Regions from separate parts of the uncultured Agrobacterium sp. genome, predicted to be linked through region 4. Evidence: riboswitches for the same ligand, from Rfam matches in the RefSeq annotation. Region 4 holds a riboswitch; each other region holds the start of a gene.
The links. Region 4 has a riboswitch for cobalamin ahead of nrdH (glutaredoxin-like protein NrdH). Riboswitches for the same ligand answer to the same signal wherever they lie in the genome.
Positions count from the first base shown of each region.

Region 1: another riboswitch for cobalamin. It lies ahead of QZ869_RS07825 (CbtB domain-containing protein); the one in region 4 lies ahead of nrdH (glutaredoxin-like protein NrdH).
Region 2: another riboswitch for cobalamin. It lies ahead of bluB (5,6-dimethylbenzimidazole synthase); the one in region 4 lies ahead of nrdH (glutaredoxin-like protein NrdH).
Region 3: another riboswitch for cobalamin. It lies ahead of QZ869_RS04685 (ABC transporter substrate-binding protein); the one in region 4 lies ahead of nrdH (glutaredoxin-like protein NrdH).

Region 1 covers NZ_CAJYTV010000009.1:123,452-128,638, reverse strand. Annotated here, with positions in the region: gene QZ869_RS07855 (YbhB/YbcL family Raf kinase inhibitor-like protein) at 1-373, opposite strand, end outside; gene QZ869_RS07850 (helix-turn-helix transcriptional regulator) at 472-1,287, opposite strand; gene QZ869_RS07845 (GNAT family N-acetyltransferase) at 1,624-2,112, shown strand; gene QZ869_RS07840 (type 1 glutamine amidotransferase family protein) at 2,141-2,707, shown strand; gene QZ869_RS07835 (hypothetical protein) at 2,769-3,089, opposite strand; gene QZ869_RS07830 (CbtA family protein) at 3,091-3,798, opposite strand; gene QZ869_RS07825 (CbtB domain-containing protein) at 3,810-3,992, opposite strand; cobalamin riboswitch at 4,136-4,344, opposite strand; gene QZ869_RS07820 (cytochrome c) at 4,399-5,187, opposite strand, start outside.
Region 2 covers NZ_CAJYTV010000011.1:290,132-295,318, forward strand. Annotated here, with positions in the region: gene QZ869_RS09930 (LTA synthase family protein) at 1-189, opposite strand, end outside; gene QZ869_RS09935 (NAD+ synthase) at 474-2,153, shown strand; gene QZ869_RS09940 (TolB family protein) at 2,192-3,022, shown strand; cobalamin riboswitch at 3,055-3,236, shown strand; gene bluB (5,6-dimethylbenzimidazole synthase) at 3,331-4,017, shown strand; gene QZ869_RS09950 (LysE family translocator) at 4,125-4,760, shown strand; gene QZ869_RS09955 (EamA family transporter) at 4,801-5,187, shown strand, end outside.
Region 3 covers NZ_CAJYTV010000006.1:24,545-29,731, reverse strand. Annotated here, with positions in the region: gene QZ869_RS04690 (glucose/quinate/shikimate family membrane-bound PQQ-dependent dehydrogenase) at 73-2,412, shown strand; cobalamin riboswitch at 2,548-2,770, shown strand; partial or broken gene QZ869_RS04685 (ABC transporter substrate-binding protein) at 3,023-3,982, shown strand; gene QZ869_RS04680 (iron ABC transporter permease) at 3,987-5,006, shown strand; gene QZ869_RS04675 (ABC transporter ATP-binding protein) at 5,003-5,187, shown strand, end outside.
Region 4 covers NZ_CAJYTV010000027.1:1,916-7,102, reverse strand. Annotated here, with positions in the region: gene nrdE (class 1b ribonucleoside-diphosphate reductase subunit alpha) at 1-1,146, opposite strand, end outside; gene nrdI (class Ib ribonucleoside-diphosphate reductase assembly flavoprotein NrdI) at 1,104-1,517, opposite strand; gene nrdH (glutaredoxin-like protein NrdH) at 1,527-1,751, opposite strand; cobalamin riboswitch at 1,995-2,215, opposite strand; gene QZ869_RS21465 (Atu4866 domain-containing protein) at 3,338-3,667, opposite strand; partial or broken gene QZ869_RS21455 (nuclear transport factor 2 family protein) at 3,774-4,319, opposite strand; gene QZ869_RS21450 (aldo/keto reductase) at 4,417-5,187, opposite strand, start outside.

The DNA.
Region 1 (5,187 bases), on a different contig from region 4:
CGGCCGCACCATAATCGTTGCGGATTTCCGACGCTCCTGCTGGCAATTTCTTCTCGCCGCTCGCGCCGAGTTCGAGCGACGTTTGAGAAGCGGGAATATTCACCACGTTCCAGTGCCACCAGCCTGAGCCTGTGGGGGCATCCGGGTCATAGGTCGTAATGGCAAAGCTCTTCGTACCGGCGGGCGCACCTGACCAGGCGAGCTGCGGCGACTGATTTCCGCCCTCGCAGCCGAAGCCCTTAAAGACAAAGGTGGACGCAAGTTGCTGGCCCTCGGCAATCGACGTACTCGACAATTTAAAATCCGCTGCGCTAGCGGTCGTGGCGCTGAGCAAGGCGAGCATGAAGCCGGCTACGACGTTCCTTTTCAGCATGATGAGGTGTCCTTTCCAGACGTTGATCATGCTCAATGAAATAAACCGGCCAGGAATTTCGAGCTTCCGGCTCGCGATCAAAGACTATCGAAAAACGATCAGAATTCGGCTGTTCGGATAGAACGTGGTTTAAGACCGAACCTTTTGCGGAAGGCCTCTGAGAAATGCGAAGGCGTCTTGAATCCACATTCCAGGGCGATGTTGGAGATGGAAAAGTCTGTCGATTGCAACATCCCTAACCCCTTCTCCAATCTCGTGTTCAACAGAATCTGCGAAAATCCGGGACCGGATTTCGCTAGCCACCGCCGGAAACTGGCTTCACTCATGGCAAAATGCCGAGCAACGTCTTCCACCCGCCAAGGCTGGCTGATGTCGGCCTCTATCAGACGCCGCACCTGGTTCCATGGCTGATCTTCACCTCGCTTCGGCAAATGGACTCCGTGATGGCGAAGCCAGACCAAGGGTTCCAAAAGGCGATGGCGCTTGACCGAGATGGGCGAAGCGTCATCATCCAGTGCTCGCCGCGTGATCTCCACGACATCATAGTCATCGCTTTGTGCCTTACGAATGATCTGAACGCCGGGCGAGCCTGCCGCGCGTGGCTGATCGGAGAAAACCGAGTCAATCAACTCATGATCGAAGTAGATGCCGGTCGCCCTATAATTCGCGGCACTGACGGGACGGTTTTCCAAGGTGACGATAGAACCAGAGGGGAAAATCAGAACGTCACCGGACTCGCCAACCAGCTCGCCGTTCACAGGGCAGACGACCCTTTTGCTCCCCGCACAGATAAAGCACAGGAAAGTCAGACCGATGAACAGATCCGTGAATGTCGCTGCCGTTGCTTGGGTTATGGGAAGCAGCGAGACGCCTGCACGATGAAAACCCAACTGCTCTGCCGATTGCGTGGTCATAAATCTCGTTCGTCCCTGCCTGCACTTTGGTTGAATATCTCGGCGATGCACATAGCGGCTTGAGCGGGACCGATGTCAATCAAACACTCGCTCCCGTGAGTCGGATGGAACTGGAGAGGCCGGAATGCTGAAACCACCCCTTGACAGCTTTCCGATTCGAGCGCATTGAATCGCCCATGATCAACGAACGCGCACCCATCTCCTGCACGTATTTTTGGGCCTACCTGTAAAGGGCGGCTCGACAGATCACTTTGTCAACAAGCCGCCGTTAGGCGGCTTTGTTGTTTTCCAAGCGTCCTGACGGCAAAAGACCAGAAAACCCGAAGGACCAGACCAATGACCGAAGACAGCCTTTTGACACTGCCGAGACCGCCCGTCGTCACCATACGTGGCGCGCGCCCGGCGGATTTGCCCGAACTCAACGAAATGATCACGCTGCTTGCCGCTCATCATGGCGATGCCGCAGCGATCACGCCTGAGAAGCTGGAGCGCGATCTTTTCGGCCAAGTCCCCTGGATCACCGCACTGGTGGCGGAAGCTGCAGGCGAGCTTATCGGCTACGCCATTCTCGTGCCGCTCTACCGCGCCCAGGAAGGCCGCCGAGGAATGGAGCTGCACCATCTCTTCGTGCGTGACGGTCATCGCGGACACGGCACCGGTCAGCACCTCGTGGCGCGCGCTCGCGATGTAGCCAAGCGATGCGGCTGCGACTTCCTGTCCGTCGGGGCTGCGACCGGCAATTTCGCCGCGCACAAGTTCTACGAAAACATGGATTTCATTTCGCGTCCCGTCACAGGCATGCGCTTCATGCAGGCGATCGCCTGATCCGCCTTCTGATATTTTGGAGGATGATATGGCCCGTATTGGAATTGCCCTGACAGAAGAGTTTGCCGATTGGGAGCCTGCGCTGCTTGCCGCTGCGGCGCGGGGCTATCTTGGTGTCGAGATCGTAACGGCATCTCCAGATGGCCTACCCGTTACGTCTATGGGTGGGTTCAAGGTCGCGCCGGAAACGGCTCACGACGCCCTTGATCCTAGCACTATAGACGCCCTCGTCATTCCTGGCGGCCTGTCTTGGGAAAAGGGTAAGGCTCCCGATTTCAGCGATCTGGTCCATCGCTTTCGGGAAAAAGAACGCGTCGTCGCAGGGATCTGCGCCGCCGCGAGTGCGCTAGCAGGCACCGGCATCCTGAACCACGTTGCGCACACGGGGAACTCGCTGGAATCGCACCAGCGATATGACGCTTATGATGGGTCAGTGCTTTATCGCGACCAGCCGAGGGCTGTCAGTGACAAGGGCATCGTCACCGCGCCCGGCAACTCGCCGGTGAGCTTCGCGACAGAGGTATTGGAAGCCCTTGGTCTCTGGGCACCGGAAGCCGAAAGCGAACTTTCGGTGTTTTCCGCAGAGCATCGATAGGGCGCCATGCCTCTCTCTGAAGCCACAAAGGCCGCTCTGTGCAAGTCCACTCATCGTGCTTTCAACGGTCCAGAACACGGCAGAGGCGCGCCGGTCCTTGCGCGTCTTCCACCGCCATGGCGCGGCGTAAATCACGGCTGTTGATGTGGAGGCTTCGGTCGGATGGAATTGTCATCCGCTCGATCTTCTTGCGCGCAGCATCGAGAAAAGCGTCCCGGTTTTCCAGGAAGTAAGCCCGGCACGTCTGCGCTGTCGGCGCCTCTTGCAGGAGCGCCTTGAAGGCAAGACGATGCATGGCGCAAAGCGCGCCATGACCGGGAACCGGAAAACGCAGGCAATCGAGCTCATCGCTCCAGTCGGCTGCGTTTCCCCCTGTGATCATCTTACTTTGCAGCTTCGAAACGCTTGAGGAACAGGCCACTCAACGAGCCGAGGATCAGCCAGAAGACGAAGCTGGTAACGGTGGCGAGAACGACGAAGCGGCGTTCCAGCGGCAGAGGTGCCAGCGCGTGTTCACCTGTAGGCGGCAACGGCGCACCGACGACATGCGGCGCAACAATCAGCACGACAGCAAGGATCACCGCCCAAGGCTCTGAACGGCGAAACGCAAGAAGCGCAATGCCACCGGCCGTGGCGGCCGCGGTTGCAATCCACCAGATCTGGCGCGCACCGAGATCGGCCGCCGGGCTTCCCGGCAGTTCCGGCGGCAGGCCGATCATCGGAGCCAACATCACGGTGGCAAAGCCCGCAAGCCCCCAGAAAAGCCCCTCGCGCCAGCCACCCTGAGCGCCGCGAAGCGAGATCAGGCCAGTGAGCACGAGCGCATAGCCGATGGCAGTCAGCACATTGGCGGCCACGGTGTAGGCGTTACGCTCGAACCCATCGGCGGGGGCCCAAGCTTCAGCGTCGTGGTGGTGATCGGCTGGTGTGGCGGCATCATGCGAATGGTCTGCTTCGCTGCCGGCACCCTCGAACGTTTCCGCCTGGAGAATGAGCGGCGTTGTGCCAACCGCTTGCATGGCACTGACGGCCAGTCCGGTAATCAGGCCGACGAGCACAGCGGTAAAAACGATATTCCTGAAAAACGACATCTCAGTTCCCCTCAATGGCAGGGGAAGGCATTGGCGTGGCGCGTATCATGCGCCGCATTATGCATGGCCTCGACATGCGAGAAGCCGACGAAACCGACGATAAACAGTCCGAGCGCTACAGCGGTCAGGGCTTGAAGGAGTTTCGAAGTCATTGAGGAAACGGCGCTCGACGCCGTGTTCTGTTGGATAGACATGGTGACCCTCTTTTTCAGCGGCGCGCTGTTTTCAGGCAGCCGGACGCACGCGTTCAACATTCACCACGGGGAAAGACAAACAGGGCTTTTCGGACGGATGATTCCTGCCCGAAAACCGTGCTCTTCCGGACACCCCGCCGGCATTGACGACACTTCGTGATGGCAGGTCTCCTGGCTCGCGGGTCGTAGCTTTGAAAACGCCTTCCCGATGCAAAAAACAGCATCAGTGGCTTTCGTTTTCAGGCTCGCCGCTCACAGTTGCGGGGGCAGCCACGAATGAGAGCGAAGCTCCTATCGTGTTCCCTTTTCACTTTCCGGCAGGACCGGAAAGACCATCACCTGTCTGTTATCAGTCAGAGGTTGTGTAGAGTCAATGCGAGAAGCGCCGCCTCCCGCATTCAGGATTTCAGCGCGCCGGAACTGCCTTGAGATAAGCGGCGATCGCATTGCGGTCATCGGTAGAAAGCTTCGCCATGTTTTGCTGCACCTTGACCATGGAGCCGCCGACACTGTCGAACTCCGGCGTGAAGCCGGTCTCGAGGTAGTTGGCGATATCTGCTGCCGTCCAGGAGCTGATGGCCTGCGAGCCGGGCGTGATATCGGGGATCGTTCCCTCGCCTTCCGGGTTGGGGCCGCCCGCCAGCCACTTGTCCTTGATCAACCCGCCAAGTGCCGTGCGTGGCGTATGGCATTCGCCGCAATGGCCTGGACCTTCCACCAGATACTGGCCGCGTGCGACATCGGCGCTGGCATTGTCATTGGCAAGCTGCACGCGCGGCGCACCCTTGTCAAAATAGAGGAACTTCCAGCCACCGAGAGCCAGTCGCATGTCGAGCGGGAATGGTAGATCGTGGGCAGGCGCATCATTGGTGCTGGTGGGCAACGTCTTCAGATAGCCGAAGAGGTCGTTGATGTCCTGCGCAGTCATGCGGGCGTAGGACGTATAAGGGAAGGAGGGATAGAGATGTTCGCCATTCTTTCCAACGCCTCTGGTCATGGCGTCACCGAATTCGGCCACTGTCCAGCTGCCGATACCGTGCTGAGGATCTGGCGAGATGTTGGGAACGTGAAAAGTGCCGAAAGGGCTCGGTAAGGCCTGGCCGCCGGAAAGCGTTTTCACGGCGTCTCCGGTCGCATCCGGGGCGGCGTGGCAGCTTGCGCATCCGCCTGCCCAAAACAGAGTCTCGCCATTGGC
Region 2 (5,187 bases), on a different contig from region 4:
GACCGTTGTCAGTCCGGGTCGCGAAGACGAAAGCAGAAAGGTAGCGACGTCGTGCAATGTGCCTCGCGCAATCCACTCCATGCATACCACAAGGAGAACGGCTGCAAGAACGAGATTGACCACGGACTGGATGTTACCGGCTTCACGGGCAGGGAACCGTGTCCATGGGTTTGAAAGGACGTGTTTCATCCTTTCGGCAACCGTTGTTTTGGGCACCGATTTCGTCACGATTATACTCCGGCAGTCATGGGGACAGGCATGAATCACCCGTCATATAAGTGTCATCTAACTGTCACATACAGGCAATGAACGCGACATGAACTATGCGCAATTCACAGGTCTGGCGCGTAACCATTGCGTGAGCCGTGGATGTCCGGCATTCCCATGCCGAAACCTTCTTGAAGGGCCGTTGTTTTATAACAGTTTTATCCTGCGCGTTGCACAGTGAGAGCCGGCGCGATAATGAGGAAGGCATGAGCACAGAACAGACCATTCCCCACACGTTCCGGATCGCCATCGGCCAGTTCAATCCGACCGTCGGCGATGTCGCTGGCAACCTAGCAAAAGCGCGAGAGGCGAGAGCGGATGCCGCAGCCCAAGGCGCCGATCTACTTCTGCTGACGGAGCTTTTCATCTCCGGCTATCCCCCGGAAGATCTGGTCCTGAAGCCGGCATTCTTGAAAGCCTGCCTCAAGGCGGTAGAGGATCTGGCCGCAGAAACGGCGGATGGCGGCCCGGGCGTTATCATCGGCTTCCCCCGTCAGGGCGAGAAGGGCAGGCATAACTCGGTCGCCTTGCTGGATGGTGGAGCGATTGTCGCTCTGCGTGACAAGGTCGACCTGCCAAACTACGGCGAGTTTGACGAGAAGCGTGTCTTCAGCGAAGGCTCCATCTCCGGCCCTTACAATTTCCGGGGCGTCCGCATCGGCATCCCGATTTGCGAAGAAATCTGGAACGATCTCGGTATCTGCGAGACACTAGCCGAGGCCGGCGCTGAAATATTGTTGGTTCCGAATGGCTCGCCCTATTATCGCGGCAAGGTCGATGTGCGTCATCAGGTGGCGCTGCGGCAGGTTATCGAAAGCGGGCTGCCTCTCGTGTTCGCCAATCAGCTTGGCGGTCAGGATGAACTGGTTTTTGACGGGGCAAGCTTCGGCTTCAACGCCGATAAGACGCTGGCATTTCAGATGAGCCAGTTCGAAGCGACGCTTGCCGTTACCGACTGGAAGCGTACCGAGAATGGCTGGCATTGCAGCCAAGGACCGGTGTCGCATATTCCCGAAGGCGAGGAGGCAGATTATCGCGCCTGCATGCTGGGCTTCCGCGACTACGTCAACAAGAACGGCTTCAAGAGCGTCGTACTCGGCCTCTCTGGCGGTATCGATTCTGCCATCTGTGCGGCAATTGCAGTCGATGCGTTGGGTGAGGAGAGGGTGCGCTGCATCATGCTGCCTTACCGCTATACCTCGGAAGAATCGCTGAAAGACGCTGCCGATTGCGCCAGGGCGCTTGGTTGTCGCTATGATATCGTGCCGATCGCCGAGCCCGTAGACGGCTTCATGTCAGCCCTTTCGGAATTGTTCGAAGGCACGGAAGAAGGCATAACAGAGGAAAACCTGCAAAGCCGCGCACGCGGGACGATCCTCATGGGCGTGTCCAACAAATTCGGCTCGATGGTGGTCACGACGGGCAACAAGTCGGAAATGTCGGTCGGATACGCCACGCTCTACGGTGATATGAATGGCGGGTTCAATCCTATCAAGGACCTCTATAAGATGCAGGTCTACGCCATCTCCAGTTGGCGCAATGCCCATGTCCCGCCGGGTGCCCTCGGGCCTTCCGGTGAAGTGATACCGGCCAACATCATCTCAAAGGCTCCGTCGGCTGAGTTGCGGCCCAACCAGACAGACCAGGACTCGCTGCCGCCATATCCGGTTCTTGACGATATTCTTGAGTGCCTGGTTGAACAGGAAATGTCCGTCGACGAGATCGTCGCACGCGGTCACGATGTGACAACTGTCCACCGGATCGAGCATCTGCTCTATCTTGCCGAGTACAAGCGTCGCCAGTCCGCACCGGGTGTGAAAATCACCAAGAAGAATTTCGGACGTGACCGGCGCTATCCTATCACCAATCGCTTCCGCGACCGGTAGGCTGGCCTGCCAGTCTGGACGTGGTGAGGGGAGTAACGATGCGCAGTTCAGTCGAGATATTCAATATTCGTACTCGGGCAAATCGGGTGGTCTGGCAGACGGACAAACTGTTCGAAGCACCCAACTGGTCCCCAGACGGTCGCTATCTCCTGTTGAACAGTGAGGGCCTGCTTTATCGCTTGTCTCTGGGTGGAGATGTCGCGGTAGAGAAGGTCGACACCGGCTTTGCCGTACAGTGCAACAACGATCATGGCATTTCGCCGAATGGGTCGCTTTACGCGATTTCGGACAAGGTCGAGTTCGGGAAGAGCGCGATCTATCTTCTTCCGTCATCAGGTGGCGCGCCGACATTGATGACGCCGAACCTGCCCTCCTACTGGCATGGCTGGGCGCCGGATGGCAAAAGCTTCGCTTACTGCGGGATCAGAGATCAGATTTTCGATATTTATTCCATGGACATAGAAACCCGCAACGAGACGCGCCTGACCCATGGAGAGGGGCGAAACGACGGGCCGGATTATTCGCCGGACGGTCATTGGATATACTTCAACTCCAGCCGCACGGGACAAATGCAGATCTGGCGCGTAAGAGCAGATGGATCAGCCGTCGAGCGGATCACGAACAGCCCATATGGCGACTGGTTCCCCCATCCGTCTCCAAAGGGAGACAAGGTCGTCTTCATTTCCTATGACGGCGACGTCTTCGACCATCCGCGTGATCTCGATGTTCGCGTGCGACTGATGGATCCCGATGGTGGCAATGTCGAAACGCTCTTTGATCTTTTTGGCGGGCAGGGGACGATGAACTCTCCCAACTGGTCACCAGCTGGTGATGAGTTTGCCTATGTGCGATATTTCCCAGCCGAATAAATCTGCGGCGCTTGCCTTGGCGCCAACAATTGGACATACGGTTTTCGTCAGGTGCCTGCTTGAGCGGGAGAATCGGGAATGCGGTGCAAGACCGCAACGTGCCCAACGCTGTGAGGCGGATGACCGTCGCCATATGCCACTGAGCAATCTCGGGAAGGCGGCAACGGTCAGAAGAAGCCAAGTCAGAAGACCGGCCTGACACGATTGACCAGTCCGCGCGGACAGCGGCAGGTTGTGAGGAAGGAGGTCTGTGACGCAGTGCAATCTGCGTGCTCACGCGGTCCTTCCTGCATTGTTGGGGATTGACGATGCGACCTGATGCCACCCGGCGCGGCCTGAGGCCAGCTTTTGAATTTGCCGAAGACGACAAGGCTGCGGTCTACCGCGCTATCGAGACTCGCCGCGATGTCCGCAATGAGTTTTTATCCGATCCGCTACCGGATGAACTGATCGGAAAGCTGCTTGCTGCAGCCCACGCCGCGCCTTCGGTCGGCTTCATGCAGCCGTGGAATTTTACCCTCGTCACGAATGGTGAGATCAGACAGGCCGTGTGGCAGGCCTTCAGCCGTGCCAATGAGGAAGCGGCACAGATGTTTGCAGATGAAAAACAGTCGCTTTATCGCAGTCTGAAGCTGGAAGGAATCAGGAAGGCGCCGCTCTCCGTCTGCGTCACCTGCGATCCAACAAGAGGTGGCGATGTGGTGCTGGGGCGCACCCACAATCCTCATATGGATGTTTATTCCACGGTCTGCGCAGTCCAGAACCTCTGGCTGGCAGCACGTGCCGAGGGCGTCGGCGTTGGCTGGGTCAGCATCTTTCATGACGATGATATCCGAGAGATACTGGATATCCCGCATCACATTCAAATCGTGGCGTGGCTTTGCCTGGGATATGTTTCTGAACTCTACGCGGAGCCAGAGCTTGCGGTGAAGGGATGGCGCCAACGCCTGCCGTTAGACCAATTGGTATTCAAGAACCGGTGGGGCGAAAAATAGGTAGCAACTCTGCCGCGTGGGCTGCTTCTCAATAGTTGAAAAAAGGTCCTTGCCTGTCCTGCTGGCCGATGGCTTACTTTCTCTTTGTTTCGAGAGGGGATTTAACGATGCCGATTGAAAACTGGCTGGCCTTCGTGGCCGCATCCGCCGTCATGCTCGCCATTCCAGGGCCCACGATCCTCCTGGTCATCTCCTATGCGCTCGGACACGGCCGAAAGGCAAGCAGTGCCACGGTTGCTGGCGTAGCCCTTGGCGACTTCACCGCCATGACGGCCTCAATGCTGGGCCTCGGTGCGCTGCTGGCAACGTCTGCCGCGCTCTTCACGATCTTGAAGTGGGTGGGTGCTGCCTATCTTATCTATCTCGGTATCAAACTCTGGCGCGCGCCCGTCGCAGCTTCGTCTGACGGGGAGGGAAATGTGACAGGGCGCGAGCGTCCGATAAAAATATTTCTCCATACCTATATCGTGACGGCGCTGAACCCGAAGAGCATCATCTTCTTCGTCGCCTTCCTGCCGCAGTTCCTCTTGCCAAACCTGCCGTTCTGGCCGCAGGTGCTTATTTTCGAAGTTACTTTTCTTGTGCTTGCGACTTGCAACGCGGCTCTTTATGGGTTGCTGGCGAGTGCAGCGCGCAACACCATTCGCAAGCCCTCCGTCCAGCGTGTCGTCAATCGCACCGGCGGCGGACTTTTGATCGGTGCCGGACTGCTCGCGGCAGGCTGGAAGAAAGCTGCTGCATAAAAGCGTCGCCAGTCTGCGCGGCGCGAGTTTGGATTGAACAATGTCAGCGCCGCACATCCTTCTTGCTCTGGTCACGGTCTTCCTCTGGGGCTTCAACTTCGTGGTCATAAAAATCGGCGTCATGGATATGCCGCCCCTTTTCCTGACCGCTCTGCGTTACCTTTTCGCTGCCGTCCCGTTGATCTTCCTCCTGCCGCGCCCGAAAGTGCCGTGGAAGCACATGGTCGTTTACGGCATGGTCATGGGTTGCGCGCAGTTCGGACTGCTTTATACGGCCATCAAGTGGGGGCTGCCTGCAGGGCTTGCTTCACTCGTTATGCAGTCGCAGGCGTTCTTCACCATGGCGCTCGCCGTCACGTTGCTGGGTGAAATCCCGCTGAAGTCCCATATTGCTGGCGCAGCTGTCGCTTTTTCAGGCCTTGCGGTG
Region 3 (5,187 bases), on a different contig from region 4:
AAATGTGTCCGGCGTGGAACCGAACCTGTCCCACCCTGTTAAGCATGCAGGGAGATTAACAGGGGACTTTTCATGGCGGTTACTGTCACTGCTGTCGCTCTGACTCTTATGGGTCTGGCGCTCTTCGGTTTTGGATCTCAACTCGTGATGCTTGGCGGCAGCGTCTATTACGCGCTCGCCGGACTTTCCTTCGTGATCACGGCGATCCTTCTTTTCAAACGAAACAAGGCGGCGCTCCACTTCTATGCGCTCTTTGTACTTGCGACGCTCGGTTGGGCAGTATGGGAAGTCGGTCTCGACTGGTGGCAGCTTGGCCCGCGTGGCGGTTTGATCATCGTGATCGGCATCTGGTTGCTCATGCCCTGGATCCGCAAGCCGCTCGGCTTTGTAAGCCCGACAGGCATCCGGTATGGCGCCAACGCCGTACCGCTGCTGGCAGCCGTGATCATCTCCATGGGTGTCGCCGCCGTATCGATGACGCAGGATCCCCACGACCAGGAGGGCAACCTGCCGACCGAGGTCGTCAACAGCGCGCCCTCCTATGGGAATACGGTTCCGGACAACGAGTGGCACCAGTATGGCCGCACATCATACGGCCAGCGCTATTCGCCGCTGACACAGATCACAACTGCCAATGTTGGCGATCTGAAGGAGGCTTGGCGGTATCAGACGGGCGACGTTAAATTGCCGGACGACGTTGGTGAAACGACCTATCAGGTCACGCCCCTCAAGGTTGGCAAGACCCTTTTCCTTTGCACGCCACACAATTGGGCTATCGCCATCGATGCGGCAACCGGCAAGGAAAAATGGAAATACGATCCGAACGTGGGCTTGAATCCTGATCGCCAACACCAGACCTGCCGCGGTGTAACCTATTATGCCGATACTGCCGCGCAGGCAGGCGCCGAATGCTCTGCTCGCGTTTATCTGCCGACATCCGATGCGCGTCTGATCGCGCTGGATGCCGAAAGCGGCAGGATCTGCACGTCCTTCGCCGACAATGGTGTTCTACATCTCGAAGCTGGCATGAAGTACGATCCGGCCGGCTATTACTATTCAACTTCGCCGCCGGCTATTGCAGGTAACAAGATCATCATCGGTGGTGCGGTCAACGATAACTATTCGACCAAAGAGCAGTCCGGCGTCATTCGTGCGTTCGACGTCAACAGCGGCGAGTTGCTTTGGAATTGGGACTCCGGAAACCCTACCCAGACCCAACCGCTTCCGCCGGGTCAGACCTATACGACCAACTCTCCCAACAGCTGGTCCGTATTCAGCGTCGATGAAGCGCTTGGGCTCGTCTACATCCCTCTGGGAAATCAGGTTCCTGACCAGCTCGGAATGGGTCGGAGCGAGAGTGTAGAAAAGTACTCGTCCTCTATCGTGGCCCTTGATGTGAACACTGGACAGGACCGCTGGGTCCGTCAGACGGTGCATCATGATCTCTGGGACATGGATGTGCCGGCGCAGCCAGTCCTGCTCGACATCACCAAGCCCGATGGGCAGTCCGTCCCAGCGCTGGTCGGACCGACGAAGCAGGGCGATATCTATGTGTTGGACCGGCGCACCGGCGAGCCGATCTTGCCGGTGACCGAAGAGCCGGCACCTGGCGGTGCGATCCCGGAAGATTTCTCCTCACCGACGCAGCCTACTTCGGCGCTCTCTTTCAAGCCGGAGCCATTACAAGAAAAGAACATGTGGGGTGTGTCGCTGTTCGACCAGCTCGCCTGCCGCATCAAGTTCCATGAGCTGAATTATGAAGGTCGCTACACGCCGCCATCGCTGAAGGGCTCGCTCATCTATCCAGGTAATTTTGGTACCTTTAACTGGGGTAGCGTCGCTGTCGATCCCGAGCGACAGATCATGTTCGGAATGCCGACCTATCTAGCCTTCACCTCACAGCTTGTTCCGCGCGATCAAGTCCCGCCCAAGGCTCAGGATGAGAAAGGCAGCGAGCAGGGGCTGAACCGCAATGACGGCGCGCCCTACGCGGTCTTGATGGGTCCATTCCTGAGCCCGATCGGTATACCCTGTCAGGCTCCGCCATGGGGCTACGTCGCCGGTGCGGATCTCAGAACCGGCAAGATCGCCTACAAGCACAAGAACGGCACCGTCTACGACATGACACCGCTGCCGCTTCCATTCAAGGTCGGCGTGCCGGGTATCGGCGGCCCGATGATCACCAAGGGCGGGGTTGCTTTCCTCGGTGCGGCCGTCGACAATTATCTGCGTGCCTATGATCTAACCAGCGGCAAGCAGCTTTGGGAGGCACGGCTGCCGGCAGGTGGGCAAGCGACGCCCATGACCTACGCTCTTGAGGACGGCAAGCAATATGTCGTCATGGTTGCCGGCGGTCATGGGTCGGTTGGTACCAAGCCCGGCGACTATGTCATCGCCTATACGCTGCCATAAACAGCGACATTCACTTGAAGCGCTTCGATGGCCGGAAACCCGTTTCCGGCCATTTTGTATTTCGAGTGGACAAAATCCCATCGCACTAAAACGTAATAATATTACATACATTCGCTTGACGGATATCTGGAAATAGTTCTATCTGCCTGCGACGGTTCCAAGCGAGAGATTGCGAGGAATAATAGGGAACGCGGTGCGGAGATGTCTCCAATGCCGTGGCTGCCCCCGCAACTGTAAGCGGATTGTCGAGCACTCGTGGCGCATTCACCTGCGTCAGGCCACTGCGATCTCATCGTGGGAAGGCAGGCAAGACGATCATCCGTGAGCCAGGAGACCTGCCGTCGTCTGTTCATTCCAAAGTCACGGGCGGGGATGCCCTGGAGAGGAAACGCCATGATTGTTATCTGCGCCAAACAGCGCTTACATCCGTCTGTCTATTTCCCGGTTTCCGATCGTCCCACGGCTGTGGTTGGCGAATGAGTGTTTCACTCAATAACGGCGTTTGCGTGTGGGCAGCGTCAACGATTTCGGGGACCATCGGACCATGACACTTCATTTCACAGGCGCATTTCTTGGCGCAGTTCTTGCCGCTATATCTCTTTTGCCGAATGCAACGGAGGCTGCGGAAACCAGCTATCCACTGACGTTGAAAAATTGCGGCAGGGACGTCACCTTCACCCATGCTCCCAAGCGCACGGTGTCTTTAGGGCAGAGTTCGACGGAGATACTCTATCGTCTGGGGCTTGCAGACAAGGTTGTCGGCACTGCCGTCTGGGTTGGCCCGGTGATCAAGGGCTATGAGGAGGCAAATGACAAGGTGGAGCGTCTGGCCGATAACGATCCGAGTTTCGAAAGCGTTCTTGGCAAAAAGCCCGATCTCGTTACCGCGCAATTCCAATGGCATGTCGGCCCCGAGGGCGTCGTCGGCAAGCCCGAACAGTTCGAAGAACTGGGCATTCCGGTCTACGTCTCGCCTGCAGATTGCACGGGCAAGGATAATGCTGGCGGCGGAGATGGCGTCAGGCACTCGGTCTTCACCATGGAGCAGATCTACCAGGAAATCGGAGAACTCTCGCAGATCTTCAACGTGAAGGATCGCGGCGACGCACTGATTGCCGAGTTGAAAAGCCGCGAAGAGACGGCGCGCAAGAAGATCGTTTCCGCCAACGGAAAGGTATCTGCTGTATTCTGGTTCTCCAGCGCCGAAGGCGATATCGATCCCTACGTCGCGGGCAAGAACGGTGCGCCTGGCTATATCATGTCGGCGCTTGGCATCAGAAATGTCATCGAGAGCCAGGAAGAATGGCCAACTGTTGGCTGGGAGACCATTGCCAAGTCCAATCCGACCATCATCGTTGCCGCGAGCATGGACCGCCGCCGCTACCCGGCAGACGACATTGCCGTAAAAGAGAAGTTCCTGAAGCAAGATCCTGTCACGAGCCTCATGCCGTCCGTGAAGGATAACCGTATCGTCGTCATGGACGCTCAGGCGATGAACCCGACGATCCGCACGATCGAAGGGATTGAGGTGCTGGCTGACCAGATCGGTCAACTCGGCTTGGCGAAGTAAACGGATGCCCGGTCCCTTGCTGTATGTCCGCGCTGCCATCATTGCAGCTGCGTGTCTTCTGGCGGCGCTGTGGCTCGGAGCCTCAATCGGCGAAACCTCCATGCCGATGGAGGTTGTCGCCAAGGCGGTGGCCAATCGTCTTTGGCACGCTGGCTATCCATTGGATGCGATCGATGAAGGGATCATCTGGAACTATCGCCTGAGCCGCGCCGTGGTCGCCGCCTGTTGTGGGGCAGCTCTTTCCGTTTCGGGCGTCGTGCTGCAATCGCTCCTGCGCAATCCTCTGGCGGATCCATACATTCTTGGTATCTCCGCCGGGGCATCGACAGGCGCCGTCGGTGTTGCGATACTCGGCTTTGGTGCAGGCTTGCTCACCATGCCGCTCGGTGCCTTTCTCGGAGCGCTCGTCGCATTCGCACTTGTGAGCCTCCTGGCGCTGAGGGCAGGGCGCGGTAACAGCGCAATCATCCTGGCCGGCGTCGCCGGGTCGCAACTTTTCAACGCGCTGACCTCCTTCATCGTCACCAAGGCCGCGAATGCCGAACAGGCTCGCGGAATCATGTTCTGGCTGCTCGGCAACCTTTCCGGCGTTCGCTGGGCGGATGTCTCGCTTGCGCTTCCCATCGCCATCTTCGGGCTTGTCGTCTGCCTCTGGCATGCGCGGGCATTGGACGCCTTTACCTTTGGAGCGGAATCGGCTGGCTCCCTCGGCATTCCCGTGCGCCGCGTCTATGTCGTCTTGACAGGCACGTCTGCCTTGATGACGGCCGTAATGGTCAGCATCGTCGGCTCGATTGGCTTCATCGGTCTTGTCATACCCCACGCGGCGCGTCTGGTCGTCGGTGTTCGCCACGGTCGTCTGCTTCCGGCTTCCGCGTTGATCGGTGCTATCTTCATGATCGCTGCCGACATTGTCTCGCGCACCATCATTGCAGGACAGGTCCTGCCGATCGGCGTAATCACCGCGCTGTTCGGCGCTCCAGCCTTTGCGCTGATCCTTTCTCAACGCAGGAGGCTCGCATAATGCTTTCGGCGCGTAATTTGAGCTGGTCGATCGGCGGCGTGGAGATCGTCGAGGATATCAGTCTTGATCTTCATGCCGGCGAGTTCCTCGGCATTGTCGGCCCAAACGGTTCGGGCAAGACCAGCCTCATGGCGATGCTCTCTGGCCTGAGAAAACCGCGGTCCGGCGACGTCTTACTGGA
Region 4 (5,187 bases):
CGCCTTGTTCACCGTGTCCTCGAACATGATGTATGGATAGCCGCTCTCGAACTGTATCTCGGCGATTACCTGGAAGAAGTCACGCGCCTTGATCTTCTTCTTCTTGATCCGGGAATCCGCGACCATTTCGCGGTACTTTTCGGTCACGGAAATTTCGGTGAATGGGACGCCATAGACACGCTCGATGTCATAGGGCGAAAACAGGTACATGTCCTCGTTGTTCTTCGCCAGTTCGAAGGTGATGTCGGGCACGACGACGCCGAGCGACAGGGTCTTGATCCTGATCTTCTCGTCGGCATTCTCTCGCTTGGTATCGAGGAAGCGCATGATATCGGGATGGTGGGCGTTGAGGTAAACCGCACCGGCACCCTGACGCGCACCAAGCTGGTTGGCGTAGGAGAAGCTGTCCTCGAGCAGCTTCATCACGGGAATGATGCCTGACGACTGGTTCTCGATCTGCTTGATCGGCGCACCCGCCTCACGGATGTTGGTCAGGCAAAGTGCGACACCGCCACCGCGCTTGGAAAGCTGAAGCGCGGAGTTAATGCCGCGGGCAATCGACTCCATGTTGTCTTCAACGCGCAGCAGGAAACACGAAACGAGTTCGCCCCGCTGTTTCTTTCCGGCATTGAGAAATGTCGGCGTTGCGGGCTGGAAACGCCCGGAGACGATCTCATCCAGCAGCGACTGGGCGAGCGTTTCGCTTCCCTGGGCCAGCGTCAGGGCAACCATGCAGACGCGGTCTTCGTAGCGCTCCAGATAGCGTTTGCCGTCGAAGGTCTTCAGCGTGTAGCTGGTGTAATATTTGAACGCGCCGAGAAAGGTCGGAAACCGGAACTTTCGGGCATAGGCAGCGTCGAACAAATCTCGCACGAAATTGAAGGAATATTGGTCCAGAACCTCGCGCTCGTAATAGCCTTCGGTGACGAGGTAATCGAGTTTCTCCCGCAGATTATGGAAGAACACCGTGTTCTGGTTGACGTGCTGCAGGAAATATTGCTTCGCAGCTAGTCTGTCCTTATCGAGCTGGATTTTTCCTTGTTCGTCATAGAGGTTAAGCATCGCGTTGAGGGCATGGAAATCCAGTTCGGATTCCGATGTCTTCAAAGGCTTTTCGAAAGTGGTCGCGTCCAAATTCGTTCCAATCCGTGCTTGACGTTCGCGACGTCTTCCTCAGTGCCTATAAGCTCGAACCTGTAAAGGTAAGGCACGCTGCATTTCTGGGAGATGACATCGCCGGCGATCCCGTAGGTCGCCCCGAAATTGCTGTTGCCCGCGGCGATCACGCCGCGAATGTTTGCCCGGTTCTCCGCATCGTTGAGGAAGCGGATCACCTGTTTTGGAACGGCCCCTTTTCCACCTTCGCCACTGTAGGTTGGAAGGATCAGGACATAGGGGGCTTCGACCCGAAGGCTCTCGGAAGGACTAAGCGGAATCCGCCGCGCAATCATCCCCAATTTCCCGACGAAGCGATGAGTGTTTTCCGACCGGCTGGAGAAATAGACGATCTGTCCCATTGCTCCGGCTCAGGCCGCAAGCGTGCTGATCATATCCGGGCGGAAGCCCGCCCAATGTGTCTCGCCAGCCACCACAACTGGAACCTGACGATACCCCAGCCCCTGAACCAGATCGTAGGCATTGGTGTCTTCGGAAACATCCACGACGGTGTAGTCGATGCCCTGACGATCGAGCGCGCGGGTAGTGGCTGTGCACTGCACGCAGGCTGGCTTGCTGTAAACGGTAACGGTCATGATGATCCTCGTGAGATTTGAGTAGGCGTGCGATATCGATCGGGCGTGGTGAACGCCCATTCAGGAACTCGGAAATTAGGGCAGCCGAAATCGGCGGCAGGCGTTACCGCCCGCTATTCACGCGGATACTGACTAGAATGACGCGACATTGACTTCACCCCGAAGTGGTTGTGCGGAGGATCAGGGGAAGCGGCACGCGCAGGATCATTCCGCACGCAAACGCAGCCTTCGGACACCCCGCCCGTGGACGTATTCGTTTGAGGCAGGTCTCCTGGCTCACGGGTCGTCACATCCATCTCGCCTTCCCGAAACCTTTCGGCTCAGTGGCAGTTTGAGAAGGATGCTCGCCGCTTACAGTTGCGGGGGCAGCTCCGGCATTGCTCCGTCCACAATGAACGTCACGCACCGTATTCCCGTCTTAGCTTCCGACGCGAATCGGAAGAACCTCGAACACTAGATATGGTATACGGCGTGAAAAAATCGTCAACTGTTATGACTCTGTAACGGAAGGTAGACTGTGGATAAGCGTGGCTCGATCATAAAACATAAGTTCGTCTGCTTCTGAAGCGGCTAGCTTGACAGCGGACAGACCTTTCACGATGTAATTTTTCTCCCACGACATCGCTGTGGCCGTTTATCGTAAGACTGCTTGCCGCATTGCCCCTTAACGAAAACATAGCTACCCGTTTCGTGTGGAGCATCCACGATGACGAGAGCGATAGGCAGATTCGGTCTTCTGCTGCGCATCATGTGCGCGATTGCCTTCGTATGCGTTGGGTTTGCGCACAAGCCGTTTCTCCAAACACCGCAAATAACTGGTGACCTCGCCCAGTACACGCTACCGGATGGAACCCTACCGGTGTATTGTCTTCCAACGGACGACGGACACAGCAAGACCGATCACGGTCTAGGCTTAGGCTGTGAGCTTGCCGCCTGACGGCCACTTCTCTAGTCCCTACGCCGACCGATATACATGGTTCTCCAATCCTGCGGGAACTCGTGTTCGAGGCGGCGGCTCCCTCCGTGTCCACTTACCGGCAGCTTTTCCCGCCCAATTCGTCTCGACGAGGGCCGCCGTCCAGCGTCTGAGCCGTAGAGCTGCCGCATCGTCCCGCGATGACGGTCTTCTTCGTTTTGTACGCTTGGAACCGTGGCCTGTAGAATCGTTCGGCTTCCGAGCGGTACGCATTCGGACGGAATCTCATGCTTTCCTCATCTTTAAACGACACCCAGTCTGCGGCGTACTCTGACCTACCCTGCGGGAAGCCGGGCGGCTTCAGGACCAGTACTTCCACCCTGACTCCAAGACGCCATCTTTTTCTGCAATCCATGCGGCGCAACGCCTTCATCATCATCGAGGGCTGCGTTGTCATCTATCAAGAGCTTGCTGACGATCGCCGATACCGGGGCCGACACTCCACTACCTGCGCGGCCGCCACGTGCCGTAACCGCTACGGGCCTTCATAGATCTCTCGCGAAAGGCGGAGAGGTTACGATGAAAGGCGCGCCCTAACGGATGGCTTCAGGCAGACCTGGTTCGCCCATCGCTCTGATCCGTACTGCATTAGTAGAGGCTCGTCGGCATGTCACGGCGTCACCGACCTGCGGCGAAAGATCATGCCGCCATGGTGCAGTGTGCCCTCTTCGACGAAATCGCCATCGGCGGTGAAGCCTGTGTCGTCCCAGTACTCGATATGCGTGCCGTTGACTTCATAACGGCCTTCATAGGCTCGCTCACGCTGACCGCGGGCCTCGACATAACGTCCATTTGGCAAAAGTTCATGGCGGACACGATTGTCGTCGGTAATCCACATGCCTGCGTATGGATGGTTCGGCTGCAAATTGATCTCCTGTGCTTCTAGGGGTTGAATTGAAATTGTTGCCGCCGTGACGAATGTTGCAAATGTCTGTCTCATTGTCTGGGTCCGTTCAGCGTTGCTGTTTAAAGTTGCAGGTGAAAGCGTTGGCGCACTGCCCCGGTGCGGCAGACGGGACTTCTGCGGAAGCCGAGGGCGTTGGTTGTTGGAAGCGCGGGGCAATGTTGTCGACGACCTGCTGATAGGCAACGAGGTCTAGGACGGCTTCCGCATTGGCGACAAGGCCGTCCTTCATCTCGAATATCTAGACAAACTGGTTGCGATAAGGCGCTCCAGAGGTCGTGGTCGCCGTTCCGTCGAAGCGGATGATCATCGTGTCGCCATCGGCAACGATATTGTGTACCTCCGGCACGATCGGTGTCGCGAGACGGCTGGTTAGGGGACGCGAGGCCTGTTCAATGAAGTCTTGCTGGTTGCAATAGGTGCCGGAGACCGGTCCGGAGCCATGGATCGTCCAGACGACGTCGGGAGCGAGGAGCTCCGCGAAGAGGTAGGTGCCTCCTCGCCATTTTTCGAAGGCGGCTTCGATGATGGGCTTGTTCCGTTGCTCGATTGCGGCACGTTCCTGAGACTGCACCTGCGTTGCCGCGGTGTTGGCAATTGCGGCGCCCGGCATGGCGAGCAGTGCGAATGCGATTAAAGCTACCCGGCTCGGGCTGGCAGCCCGGCGGTCTGTTGGGTAAATGCTCATGGTATCGGTCCTTTCGTATTGCTGAGGACGTGTTGAGACCCGTCAACCGGCAACGACACTGCCGGCACCATCGACGGGCCTTCCATAGTTGCAAGGGTCAGTTACGGTGTTCGACTGCAGCGCCGCCGAAGATCAGTTGTTGGACGAGGGGACGCTGCGTAAAGCGACCCGGAAAGATTTGGCCCGGCGCGCTGACCCGGTCCAGACGGGCCACCTGTTCCGGCGTGAGCACCAGATCCAGAGCTCCAAGATTGTCTTCCGCCTGGGCGAGCGTGCGGGCGCCGACAATCGGCGAGACGACGGTCGGATTGGCCAGGGTCCACGCAAGCGCCACCCGTGAGGGCGTGGTACCAGCCTCTTCCGCAACGGCCTTCACTTCCTGCGCAATTTCGATCGCCCGTTCGTTCAGATGCCCGGACGACGCAATGACGCCCTTGCGGCTGGCGGACACGGCCGCTTCTCGTGAATCTTCAACGTCAACGAGAGAGTATTTGCCGGTCAGCACGCCACCGCCGAGAGGCGACCACGGCAAAACTCCGAGGCCGAGCGCAGCAGCCATGGGCAGAAGCTCATGTTCCACGGTCCGCTCCACAAGGCTATATTCTATCTGCAGCGCCACAAAAGGAGACCAGCCGCGGATATCGGCGAGAGTCTGCATCTGGGCCACGAGCCATGCAGGCGTGTTGCAGATACCGAGATAGAGAACTTTTCCGGACCGAACGAGGTCGTCGAGCGCCCGCATAACCTCGTCCGACCGGGTCGTCATGTCCCATGCATGCACATAAAGCAGGTCAATGCGATCTGTGCCGAGTTGCGAAAGGCTCTGCTCGACGGAGCGCACTATGTTGAGGCGATGATTGCCGCCCGA